4 regions of the Bacillus pumilus genome follow, and region 3 is predicted to be linked to each of the others. Evidence: riboswitches for the same ligand, from Rfam matches in the RefSeq annotation. Region 3 holds a riboswitch; each other region holds the start of a gene.
What was found. A riboswitch is a leader RNA that binds a small molecule or an ion and turns the genes downstream of it on or off. The one in region 3 is predicted to bind S-adenosylmethionine.

Region 1 (3,102 bases), 1.4 Mb from region 3:
TTTATTCTGCTACCCTTCCCCATAGTTCAAGTGCTGCTTTTAAGTCTTGGCAAGAAGCTGCCTTCTCTTGGATCGACTCTCCATGTATCACCGCATCAATGATCGATCGAAATGCTTTCCCTCCGCCGATGGCTCCACGCGGATGTCCGTGAATTCCTCCACCAGCATTTATCACATGATCGAGTCCAAAATCTTTCATCAAAACTGGAACCATTCCAGGATGAATGCCTGCTGACGGAACAGGGAACGTTTTTTGAACCGAATCCTCTTTTACACAAGCTTCATAGATTCCAAAGGCATCTTTTTTCGGAAGTGCGACCGACCCATACGGTGAGGGAAAAAGACTCAAATCAGCGCCTGCATATCGATTTAATTTACCTAAAAGAAGTGAATGGGAGAATCCATATTCGTGCGATGTTGTCAAAGCGCCGCTTACTGCGGGATGGGCCATAATAGGCAATCGAATATCTGGATCCTCAGCTAAGCTTTGCATGACATCTAACCCGTAGGCAAAAACATTGAATAAGAGTGCATCTGCTCCAAGCTCAGCTGCCTTTCTTGCTCGATCCTTTAGTTCAAAGGTTCTGCCTGTTAAATTAACGGCATATAGCGTTCGGTGCCCTGTCTCTTCATATGTTTCTTTTAATATCTTTTTTCCTTCTTTGATTCGTTCTTCAAAAGGGGCTAGTGGGCTCTCAAATAAAATTTCATCGTCTTTGATAAAGTCAACGCCGCCTAATGCTTGTAAACGGAGCTGTTCTTTTAAATCTGCCATATCACGGCCAATGACACCTTTAAAAATACTCATCAACAAAGGTCGATCAAACACGCCTACTTTTTTTCGTATGCCACCAATTCCAAATACCGGTCCTGGCAGACTTCTTTTCAATCGATCCGAGAATTGAATGTCGATTAGCTTCACTTTTCCATCTAGTGAAAGCTTTCCAAAGATCGTCGTCAAAACGGCCGGAATATCCGCTGAAAAGTTAGCCTCAGGATAAGCAATGGTCACCTCAGATTGATATAGGCCATTTTCGGCTGGAGCAAACTTTTCTGATACCTTTTCCACCCGGCCTTTATGCTTTTGAAGCTGCTCTTTTTTGAGCTGCGGCAAATCCGTCCATGATCCAACTGTTAAACCAAGCGCGATCTGCTCCGCTTTTCGGTTTACTTGTTCATCCTCTCGATGTGTTAATACGTATGTTGCCAGTAATTCACTCACTAGGAATCCCCTTTCGATTGCGTCATGCATATGGTCAATAAAAAAACCTCTCCAAGTGCTTTATCAGCGCCTTAAAGAGGTTGTTTCGTGTCATTCATCCGAATCTTATCTCTCAGCGCTTGCTGCAAGAATTAGCACCGTGCTTCATGGAAGTCGGTTGCCGGGCTTCATTGGGCTAGTCCCTCTGCCTACTCTTGATAAGAATATTCAATTTTCTTAAATATTGTCTGAATTATCGCACCGTTTATTCATGTTGTCAATGGCTTATTTTCAAACAGATTCAAGGAATCGATTCGCCGAGCGGCTTCTTTTAACCGCTCCTCATTTGTTAAAAGTCCTACTCTCACGTATCCTTCACCGTGAGTACCAAACCCATTCCCCGGCGCCACAACCACATGTGCTTTCTCTAATAATACGCCAGCAAAAGATTCAGATGAATATCCTTCTGGCACCTTTAGCCAAGCAAAAAACGACCCCTTTGGTGCAGTGACCTCCCAGCCAATCTCCTTGCAGGCAGCAATCCACACATTTCGCCGATTCTCATATCGATCATTTTGCACCTGTACGCACGTTTGGTCGCTTAACAAAGCTTCCGCTGCCGCATCTTGAGTGGCTTTGAACAGTGAAACAAACAGGTGATCCTGATATAGCTCAATCGCTTCAATAACAGACGGATTTCCTGCTGCAAAACCTACTCTCCAGCCGGCCATATTATACGTTTTAGACAATGTGTATATTTCAATTCCTGTCTCTTTCGCTCCATCTGTTTGCAAAAAGCTGATTGGCTTTTCCCCATCAAACCCAATGCCGCCATAGGCAAAATCATGGACAACACAGAGCTTGTGATCTTTTGCGAATGTAACGGTTTCTTCAAAAAATGAACGGCTTGCCGTGGCACCTGTCGGATTGTTGGGATAATTTAAATACATCAACTTTGCTTTTTCCTTAACATCCTCAGGCAACCTGTCATAGTCAGGTAAAAAATCATTTTGTTCAAGAAGCGGCATCGTCACCATCTGAGCTCCAGCAAGCACAGCACCTGACCAATAATCAGGATAACCTGGGTCTGGAACAAGGAGCGTATCACCCGGATTCAGCAGGCATTGCGGCAGCTCAACAAGCCCTGCTTTCCCGCCAAATAAAATCGCAATTTCCGTCATCGGATCAAGCGTGACACCATATTCTCTTTCATAAAAGGCAGCGGCAGCCTTTTTTAATTTCGCTGTTCCGCGGAATGACGAGTATTGATGATTTTCAGGTTTTAATACCGCTTCCTGCATGGCTTTTACAATGTGCGCGGGAGTTGGCTGGTCAGGATTTCCCTGCCCTAAATTAATAATATCTGCGCCTTCCTGCACCTTTTTCTGGACCTTTTGGACAAGGGATGCAAAAAATTGTGTCGGTAATTGTTTCAATACATCTGATTGCTGGAATTCCATTTTTCTTCACCTTCTATTCAAGTTACGTAGCAATACAAATACTGTAATGGATTGTTTTACGAATTGTAAAGCAATTTTGAAAAAGGATTGACATGTGAAGCGCAGCTCTGATAATATCTTGAATTAAGAAATGCAAACAGACACGAGACAATGACATATTGATTTCTCTTATCGAGAGTTGGGCGAGGGATTTGGCCTTTTGACCCCAACAGCAACCGACCGTTAATACCACTGTGAAGTGGGGCGCAGCAAGTAAGCGCCAAGACAATTGTCTTATAGGGCACGGTGCTAATTCCATCAGACGTATGTGCTGAGAGATAAGAGAGGCTTTGAGCATACACGCCATCAAGCCTCTTTCTCTCAGGAGAAAGAGGCTTTTTTATATGATTTGGAGGGGAAGCAATTGGTTACACTTACGGCATCATATGAAGAATTAACAGA
Region 2 (3,102 bases), 340 kb from region 3:
ATTAAGATGATAAAAGGAATCGATCTGAAAATGTTGACGACTGCACCGATGACAGCATTGATCGGTTTATTTTCCCAAAGACCGCCTTTTCCTGTAAGGAAGAGCAGGAGTCCTAGGATAATCCCGATTGCAAAAGCAAATGCCAATGAAATGAGTGTCATGTACACCGTTTCACCCGTTGCATTCCAAATCACATCTAGGTCAACGTTCGGAAACCATTTCTCAAACATGTGTCATCACCTCAATTTCAACCTGTTTACTTTGGATATAGGCGATGGCTTTTTCAACCTCGGTCTCTTCTCCATTAATATGGATAAAGAGTGTTCCAAACGCGCCTTCCTGCGTTTGAGAAATCTTTCCTTGAAGGATGTTTACATCGACCTTGAAGGATCGAATGATTTCAGTGATGAGCGGTTGCTCGGCAGAATCGCCAATAAAGGACAACCGTACGACCTGACCTTCTTTTACTCGCTCTAAGACGTGTTCGATTGTTTCTTTCGCTTCCTCTGGTTCAGCAAGCTGCTGTACAAATCGCTTCGTCATCTCTTCCTTCGGCTGTCTGAAGACGCGTAATACTTCGCCTTCTTCGACAATGCGTCCATTTTCCATGACCGCGACGCGATGACAAATTTTGCGAATGACGTGCATTTCGTGTGTGATGAGCACAATTGTCAGCCCTAAACGTTTATTGATATCCGCTAAAAGATCAAGGATAGAATCCGTTGTTTGCGGATCAAGCGCTGATGTTGCTTCGTCACAAAGAAGAACCTTTGGATCATTTGCTAATGCTCTCGCAATCCCCACACGCTGCTTTTGTCCGCCGCTAAGCTGAGACGGATACGCATTTTCTTTTCCTTCTAAACCGACTAATTTAATCAGTTCATTCGCACGCTCTCTCCGTTTCGATGTAGGTACACCTGCGATCTCAAGCGGGAACATAATATTTTGTCTCACTGTTCTTGACCAAAGTAGGTTAAAGTGCTGGAAAATCATGCTGATTTCTTGTCTTGCTTTCCGAAGTTTCGCATTCGATACTTCATTGATCCGGTTGCCTGCCACTTCAACAATTCCTTCTGTTGGCAGCTCCAGACCGTTTAATAGGCGAATAAGCGAGCTTTTTCCGGCACCGCTATACCCGATAATTCCGAATATTTCACCTTTATCAATATCTAAGTTGACGTCTTTTACTGCGTCAACATTTCCACTTTTTGAGTAGTACGTTTTTGATACATTCTGTAAATGGATCACAGTCTGCTCACCTGCTTTCTTGCTGAATCTATAGGTTGCCATCACATACGTTCATTTATTCTTCGTGCTGTCATGACTCTAGCCTGTTGCCAGATCAGTAAAAAAGACCTAACTGCAACGCAAGCAGAAAGGCCTTTTATTTCAAATACGCCTTTCTCTCATCTTTCAAAGCGTTGCGACTTTGAGTGAATTGGCACCAATTTCAGCTATGCTGACGGTTGCCGGGTTTCATAGGGCACGTCCCTCCACCTCTCTTAATAAGAGAAAATATGTTGTTTTATGTGATGTTCATGTTTTTACTAACGTAGAATATCATGCCACCCGAGATATGTCAACGCTGTAAATCGCTAATTTCCAAGTAAACGACTAAGTTATCATTTTTCGAAAAAAACCGTTCGTCAGCCAAAGTACCGCCTCTAGTCTTAGGAGCGCACGGAATGACCCTTTTACTTTCACTTGTCCCCTGCTAATTAACTGCTGTAAGGACATATCTCCATCTAATAATTGAAGTATTTCTTTTCTCTCACCATAAAAGATGAGATCCGATAACTCAATTGCAGGTAGTTTCTTCACTTCACCACGCTCATCCACAATCAATGTACAAGAGTCAGTTTCCGCCTCAAATGTAATCTTCAAGGATGATGATGAGAGCAGCGGTTTTAGCAATAATCGCTGCCCTGTGTTTCCATGGGTTTTCACTTTTTCCACATGTATAACCTCCCTGTCATTTGGTTATACATAACATTTCTCTACAAACATTCGCTTGTCCTTTATAAATAACTCGACAAATTTTCAGATGAATTGCTTGAAATATGACAAAAAACCGCTTTATTTAGCGGTTTCAATCATTTCATGAAGATATGGTACGGAGTGAAAGGCATAGCCTTTTTGCACCAGCTCACCTTTTTTAAACAGTAGAAAGCAAGGAACGCTTTCGATCTCAAAAGCCTTCGCAAAGCCTGGTGAGTAGTTTAAGTTATTTTCATAAAAAGGTACATCCGGCTGCATGGTGTCTACGACAGCCAGCATTTTCTTTGCCAGCTGACATGTTCCGCAAAACGGTGTATATAAGTATAAAAGAAATAAATCGTCCTTTATCTCCTTGAATTCGTGTTCTTCAATCTCTTTCATATACGTCCACCCTCATAAATATTTCGAATGAACATCAATGTTTGCAGCTAATAGGATAGATGCAATGTGGGCTGACGGTGAAGCGGCCACTTCGCGGTACGTTCTGTCGACAAAAAGATGAAATGCTTCAGGGAATTCTTTTCGAAATTGCTTCCGCAGTTTGTCGCCTGCATCGTCACTGTCTGCTAATATGTAAACGTCTTTCCCCAATAATTCGTCTACGAGCTGATCCAGCTTCGATGTACTGATCGTGCCATTGGTGCAAATGATGGTAACAGGTTCACTTATGACTTCTTTTAGCTTTTGTTTGTCTGTTTTACCTTCTACAATGATGACCTTTTCTACCTCTACATTCATCACGATCACCCGGCCCTTTTGACGTTGTTCACTTCTCCCTTAGATTACAATTTTTCATTCAGGTTGTAAAGATTGGGCGCTTGCACTAAAAAGACTGCAGCTTATGCTCACTGCAGCCTCATCTGTGATTAGCACCAGCCATTTTCATCATCACAGTCTACATATTTTTCTGTTCCGTGGGTCAATGTATCCGTCAGACGATAAAAACGATTTTGCTCATAGGAATAACCTGATTTTAACTCATATTGGTTTTCACTAATCATCGTGCCAATCTCTTCATTTTGATGATACAGCACCATGCCGCTTTCTTTGAATCGTCCAGTGACATGATCTGTTATATCCACATGTTCTTTTTGAAAAGACAAA
Region 3 (3,102 bases):
AAACCGCTTAAAATAAGCGGTTTTATATGTTGTTATTGTCCTAATGCTTCCTTGCGAAGTGTATCGGCTTTATCCGTTTTTTCCCACGGAAGATCTAAATCATGACGGCCGAAATGTCCGTATGCAGCTGTTTGTTTGTAGATCGGACGACGCAGGTCAAGCATTTTAATAATGCCAGCTGGACGAAGATCGAAGTTCGCACGAACCACTTCAATTAATTTTTCTTCAGAAGCTTTCCCTGTTCCGAAAGTATCAATTGAAATCGATACAGGCTGTGCAACACCAATTGCATAAGCAAGTTGTACTTCACAAGAATCTGCAAGGCCGGCAGCTACAATGTTTTTCGCTACGTAACGAGCAGCGTATGCCGCTGAACGGTCAACCTTTGTTGCGTCCTTCCCAGAGAAAGCACCGCCGCCATGACGAGCGTATCCGCCATACGTATCAACGATGATTTTACGTCCAGTTAAACCAGCATCCCCTTGAGGTCCACCGATCACGAATCGGCCAGTTGGGTTAATAAAGTATTTTGTCTGTTCATCAATCAGTTCACTTGGAACGACAGGGCTGATGACATGCTCTTTTAAGTCGCTTTGAATTTGTTCAAGCGTCACTTCTGGTGCATGCTGCGTTGAAATAACCACTGTATCAATACGAACAGGTTTATTTTGGTCATCATATTCTACTGTTACTTGTGTTTTTCCATCTGGACGTAGATAAGCAAGTGTTTGATCCTTGCGTACTTCAGTTAAACGGAGAGATAATTTATGCGCTAGTGAAATCGGCAGCGGCATCAGTTCTTCGGTTTCGTTGTTGGCAAAACCAAACATCAATCCTTGGTCACCTGCACCAATCGCATCAAGTTCTTCTTCAGTCATTGTGCCTTCACGTGCTTCAAGCGCTTTGTCTACACCTTGCGCAATATCAGCAGACTGTTCATCAATAGATGTGAGCACTGCACATGTTTCCGCATCAAAACCATATTTCGCACGCGTGTAGCCAATTTCCTTAATCGTGTCACGCACCGTCTTTGGAATATCGACATAAGTAGACGTTGTAATTTCTCCGCTTACTAATACGAGACCCGTTGTAACAGAAGTTTCACAGGCAACACGTGCATTTGGATCTTTCTTTAAAATTTCATCCAAAATGCTGTCTGAAATTTGATCACAGATTTTATCCGGATGTCCTTCCGTCACTGATTCTGAAGTAAATAAACGACGATTTTGACTCATAATGGCTATTTCCTCCTGTACAAGACCACATCATCCCAAGATGAGGTCTCCAATATGATACGGAACTCGTTCCCTCTTATATTTGAAAACGTTTCTATTAGAGATGTTATTGGCAATTTGTTCATATGATATCCCAAAAATAAAAAAACCATTTCCTTCATTGCGAGGAAAGGGTCTGAGATCGCATGCCTTTCACTCTTATCGCTCAAGGTGTTCTTGTACCTTGCATCAGGTTAGCACCTTGGTTTCTCAGCATATTCATGCCTTTTCATAAGAAACCGGTTGCTGGGCTTCATCGGGCCTGTCCCTCCACCAACTCGGGATAAGAGTATCCGTTCAATAAGATATCTTATCTTAAATACTTGCATCATGTCAATGCTTCATCAGAATTATCTTCCCTTTTTTTCACCACGTTATTAGCATCACCAAAAAGCATATTTTCATAGCAGAAATGAAAAAACACACACAAAAATATTTAAATAGTATAGACTATTATTACGAATGTGTTATACTAATCGAAACAAAACAAATTCAACGGTAAAGGAAGGGTTTTTTTATGAACTCAGTGGATTTAAAAGAAGATTTGCAGTCATTGCTCTCATTAGAAAATACGCACCAAAATTTATCTGTTCCGAAACTTGTTGAAAAGATTTTGGCACGTGATGAAGGCGTTTTAACATCAACAGGAGCTGTCCGTGCTACAACGGGTGCCTACACAGGACGTTCGCCTAAAGATAAATTTATCGTGAAAGAAGAAAGCTCTGAACATAAAATTGATTGGGGTCAAGTCAACCAGCCGATTTCTAAAGAAGCATTTGACCGTTTATATACAAAGGTTGTGTCATACTTAAAAGAACGTGATGAACTATTCGTCTTTGAAGGATTTGCCGGTGCAGATGAAAGATACCGTATGCCAATTACAGTGGTAAACGAATTTGCATGGCACAATCTCTTTGCAAAGCAGCTATTCATCAGACCTGACGGATCAACACCTTCTTCAAACGAAAAACCGTTCACCATCTTATCTGCACCGCATTTTAAAGCAGATCCTGAAACAGATGGCACAAACTCTGAAACGTTTATTATCGTTTCTTTTGAAAAACGTACCATTCTGATCGGTGGAACAGAGTATGCAGGAGAGATGAAAAAGTCCATCTTCTCTGTCATGAACTACCTGCTTCCTGAGCAAGATATTTTATCCATGCACTGCTCAGCAAACGTCGGTCAAGAAGGCGATGTCGCACTATTTTTCGGCCTTTCAGGTACTGGGAAAACGACGCTTTCTGCAAGCGCAAGCCGCAAGCTGATCGGTGACGATGAACACGGCTGGTCTGGCTCAGGAGTCTTCAATATTGAGGGCGGATGCTATGCGAAATGTGTGAACTTAAGCGAAGAAAAAGAACCGCAAATCTACAAAGCCATCAGCTTCGGATCAGTTCTTGAAAATGTTGTGCTTGATGAAGAAACACGTGAAGCGGATTATGATGACACGTTCTTTACTGAAAACACACGCGCTGCTTACCCAATCGAAATGATTGATAACATCGTGACGCCAAGTATCGCAGGACACCCATCTGCCATTGTCTTCTTAACAGCTGATGCATTTGGCGTTTTACCTCCAATCAGCCGTTTAACAAAAGAACAGGCGATGTACCATTTCTTGAGCGGTTACACAAGTAAATTAGCAGGAACTGAGCGCGGTGTCACATCACCAGAAACGACATTCTCTACTTGCTTCGGTTCACCATTCTTGCCGCTTCCAGCTCACGTCTATGCTGAAATGCTTGGCAAGAAAATTGATGAGCACGGCGCAAAAGTATTCCTTGTGAATACAGGTTGGACTGGCGGAGGCTATGGTACAGGCAAA
Region 4 (3,102 bases), 930 kb from region 3:
CGAAAATGGAATTCATATTGAGATCCAAGATGGTGATGAAGACATCCTAAGAAACCATACAGTGGACTATATTGGCTTCAGCTATTACATGAGCTTTGTGACAAGTACAGATCCAGAGATTCTTGGACAAGTGACTGGTGGTAACCTATTTGAAGGCGTGAAAAACCCTTATCTAGAAGCAAGTGATTGGGGCTGGCAAATTGATCCAAAAGGACTTCGTACAACACTAAACCAACTATATGACCGCTACCAAAAACCATTGTTTATCGTAGAAAATGGATTGGGAGCTGTCGATCAAGTAGAAGAAGACGGTTCCATTCAAGACGATTACCGAATTGATTACCTCAGAAGCCATTTGCTAGAGGCGAGAGAAGCCATTGCAGACGGAGTAGACTTGATGGGTTATACAAGCTGGGGCCCAATTGACCTTGTCAGCGCATCAACAGCTGAAATGAAAAAACGCTACGGCTTCATTTATGTCGACCGTGATAACGAAGGAAAAGGTACATTAGATAGAAAGAAAAAGAAAAGCTTCGATTGGTATAAACAAGTGATTGCGACAAATGGTAATCATTTAGATGCATAAAAGAAAAAAGACAAACCGTTCATACTGCGGTTTGTCTTTTTTTCGTCAAGGGGACTATGAAGTCCACACTTGATCTGCAATCTCAATCACATGACGAAGCTTTTCCCATTGCTGCTCTTCTGTTAACAAATTGCCTTCCTCCGTTGAGGCGAACCCGCATTGCGGACTCAAGCAAATCTGGTTAATGTCAACGTATTGAGCTGCTTCCTTGATTCGTTTTTTAATCTGTTCAGCAGGCTCAAGCTCACCATATTTTGAAGTGACAAGCCCTAGTACGATTTGGAGGTTTGGGTTCTTCACATAGCGAAGGGGTTCAAAACCGCCAGAACGATCGTCGTCGAATTCTAAAAAGAGACCATCCAGATCTAAGCCGTCAAAAATCGTTTCTGCCGCTGCTTCATAACCGCCTTCAGCTGCCCACGTCGATTTAAAGTTACCACGGCAAATGTGCATAGTGATCACCAAATCCTCTGGACGATCGGCAACTGCTTCATTGATTGTTTTCGCAAATGACTCACGCAGTTCATCTTCTTCTCGGCCAAAGGCTTTGATTTGTTCATGCCCTTTTTCAGAAAAGAACACGGCCCATGCTGTATCATCCAGCTGCAAGTAGCGGCAGCCTGCATCATAAAAAGCACGGATGGCCTTCTTATACGCCTGTGCCACATCATGGTGGAATGCCTCTAGGCTGTCGTATACTCCTTCTTCAAGCTTTCCACGGAAAAAGAGCATATTCGGACTTGGAATCGTCATTTTAGCCGTATGATCCCCAGCGATGCTGTGAAGGAATCGATAATCCTCCAGCATTGGATGATCTGTAAAATCAATTTTGCCCGTTACTTTGATGCCCCGTGCTTTTGTCGTCGTATTGTGGAATTGAATACCTTGATCCGCTTCAAATCCTTCGACCCCATCGAGCCCCTCAAGAAAGTCAAAATGCCACCAAGCACGTCTGAATTCGCCATCTGTGACAACCTCTAATCCAATTTCCTTTTGCTTCTCAACAATACGAGTGATTTCTTCATTTTCAATTTGTCGGAGCTGCTCTGCTGTCAGTGTGCCGTCTGCTTTTTGCTTGCGTGCTTCCTTGATACGTTCTGAACGAAGTAAACTGCCTACTTGATCTGCGCGAAATGGCGGTTTCGTTGTTTTCTTTCCAATGGTTTGTACTTGTGTCATGCTGAATCCCTTCTTTCTAAAGGTTAAAAATCAAATAAAAAAGCTCTTCCTTGGATAAGGAAGAGCATCATATACTGAGAGAACTCTGCCTTATCTTCAAACAAGCATCTGCTTGCTTAAGGAATTAGCACCATTCTGTTCCGAGGAACAGCGGTTGCCGGGTTTCACAGGGCCAGTCCCTCCACCACTCTTAATAAGGTTACCTTTGATTCAATTTTCTTAATAAACATAATTATTCAACTTTTCCGAGAGAAAGTCAATGGTTTTTACAGTTAATTTTCTACATGAACAAATCAGCGACGAGAACACCCGCTAGTCCGACAAGTGAAAGAACGGTCACCATCAATGTCCACGTTTTAAAGGTTTGGGCCATGGACAGGTTAAAGTATTCTTTGTAAATCCAGAAACCCGCATCATTCACGTGAGAGAACGTAATACTGCCGGCACCTGTTGCGATCACCATTAATTCTGGGCTCACACCTGTCAATCCAATCAAAGGAGCAGAAATGCCAGCCGCTGTGAGACCGGCGACGGTGGCTGATCCTAAAGATACACGAAGGACCGCAGCAATCAGCCATGTGAGAAGCAGTGGAGAAAGCGTGCTTCCTTGCATGATTCCTGCAATGTATTGATCAACCCCGCTATCAATGAGCACCTGTTTAAAGGCGCCGCCACCTGCAATAATTAATAAAATCATGGCAATAGAACCGATAGAATCTGTGATCGATTTCATCACATCCTGCATGCTCTTGCCTCTGCCAAGTCCAAACGTGTAGATAGCAAGGAGCACGGAGATTAACAGTGCAATCGCCGGTTCACCTAAAAACTCAGCGGTTGGCAGTAATGGGGAGGACGGGAAGAAAATTTCTAAAACTGCTCTGAATGTCATGAGCAATACAGGCAAAACAGCGGTGAAAATGCTAATGCCGAAGCTTGGCATTTCTTCTTCTGTAAATTCCTTTGGATTAAATAAGTTCTTTGGAATATGTGCGTGCAACTGATCTTTTTTAAATAGTTTCGTAAAGAGAAGTCCGCCTATTAAAACAGCAGGAATCGCTAAAATAATCCCAACTAATAAGGTTTGTCCCATGTTTGCTTGAAATACATTTGCAATGGCAGTCGGCCCTGGGTGAGGAGGGAGGAAGCCATGTGTGGTGATGAGTGCAGCGACGAGCGGCATACCCACATAAAGCACAGGTAGTCTTGCAGCTTGTGCGATCGTAAAGACTAGTGGAATTAAGATAATGAATCCGGTTTCATAAAATAGAGCAATTCCGATCACAAATCCCGTCAGCATCGTTGCCCATTGAATTTTTCCAATACCGAATCGGTCAATG

Region 1: another riboswitch for S-adenosylmethionine. It lies ahead of mtnW (2,3-diketo-5-methylthiopentyl-1-phosphate enolase); the one in region 3 lies ahead of metK (methionine adenosyltransferase).
Region 2: another riboswitch for S-adenosylmethionine. It lies ahead of CKW02_RS16185 (methionine ABC transporter ATP-binding protein); the one in region 3 lies ahead of metK (methionine adenosyltransferase).
Region 4: another riboswitch for S-adenosylmethionine. It lies ahead of CKW02_RS19200 (5-methyltetrahydropteroyltriglutamate--homocysteine S-methyltransferase); the one in region 3 lies ahead of metK (methionine adenosyltransferase).

Annotation. Positions count from the first base shown of each region.
Region 1 is NZ_LT906438.1:1,317,949-1,321,050, reverse strand. It holds gene CKW02_RS06620 (2-hydroxy-3-keto-5-methylthiopentenyl-1-phosphate phosphatase) at 1-1, opposite strand, end outside; gene mtnW (2,3-diketo-5-methylthiopentyl-1-phosphate enolase) at 2-1,222, opposite strand; SAM riboswitch class I at 1,325-1,426, opposite strand; gene CKW02_RS06610 (pyridoxal phosphate-dependent aminotransferase) at 1,471-2,661, opposite strand; SAM riboswitch class I at 2,827-2,985, shown strand; gene mtnK (S-methyl-5-thioribose kinase) at 3,065-3,102, shown strand, end outside.
Region 2 is NZ_LT906438.1:3,073,840-3,076,941, forward strand. It holds gene CKW02_RS16180 (methionine ABC transporter permease) at 1-230, opposite strand, end outside; gene CKW02_RS16185 (methionine ABC transporter ATP-binding protein) at 223-1,248, opposite strand; SAM riboswitch class I at 1,404-1,512, opposite strand; gene CKW02_RS16190 (SCP2 sterol-binding domain-containing protein) at 1,615-1,956, opposite strand; gene CKW02_RS16195 (thioredoxin family protein) at 2,077-2,379, opposite strand; gene CKW02_RS16200 (toprim domain-containing protein) at 2,392-2,736, opposite strand; gene CKW02_RS16205 (YusG family protein) at 2,865-3,101, opposite strand.
Region 3 is NZ_LT906438.1:2,734,585-2,737,686, forward strand. It holds gene metK (methionine adenosyltransferase) at 33-1,235, opposite strand; SAM riboswitch class I at 1,431-1,564, opposite strand; gene pckA (phosphoenolpyruvate carboxykinase (ATP)) at 1,792-3,102, shown strand, end outside.
Region 4 is NZ_LT906438.1:3,667,242-3,670,343, reverse strand. It holds gene CKW02_RS19205 (aryl-phospho-beta-d-glucosidase) at 1-586, shown strand, start outside; gene CKW02_RS19200 (5-methyltetrahydropteroyltriglutamate--homocysteine S-methyltransferase) at 641-1,765, opposite strand; SAM riboswitch class I at 1,853-1,965, opposite strand; gene CKW02_RS19195 (gluconate:H+ symporter) at 2,046-3,102, opposite strand, start outside.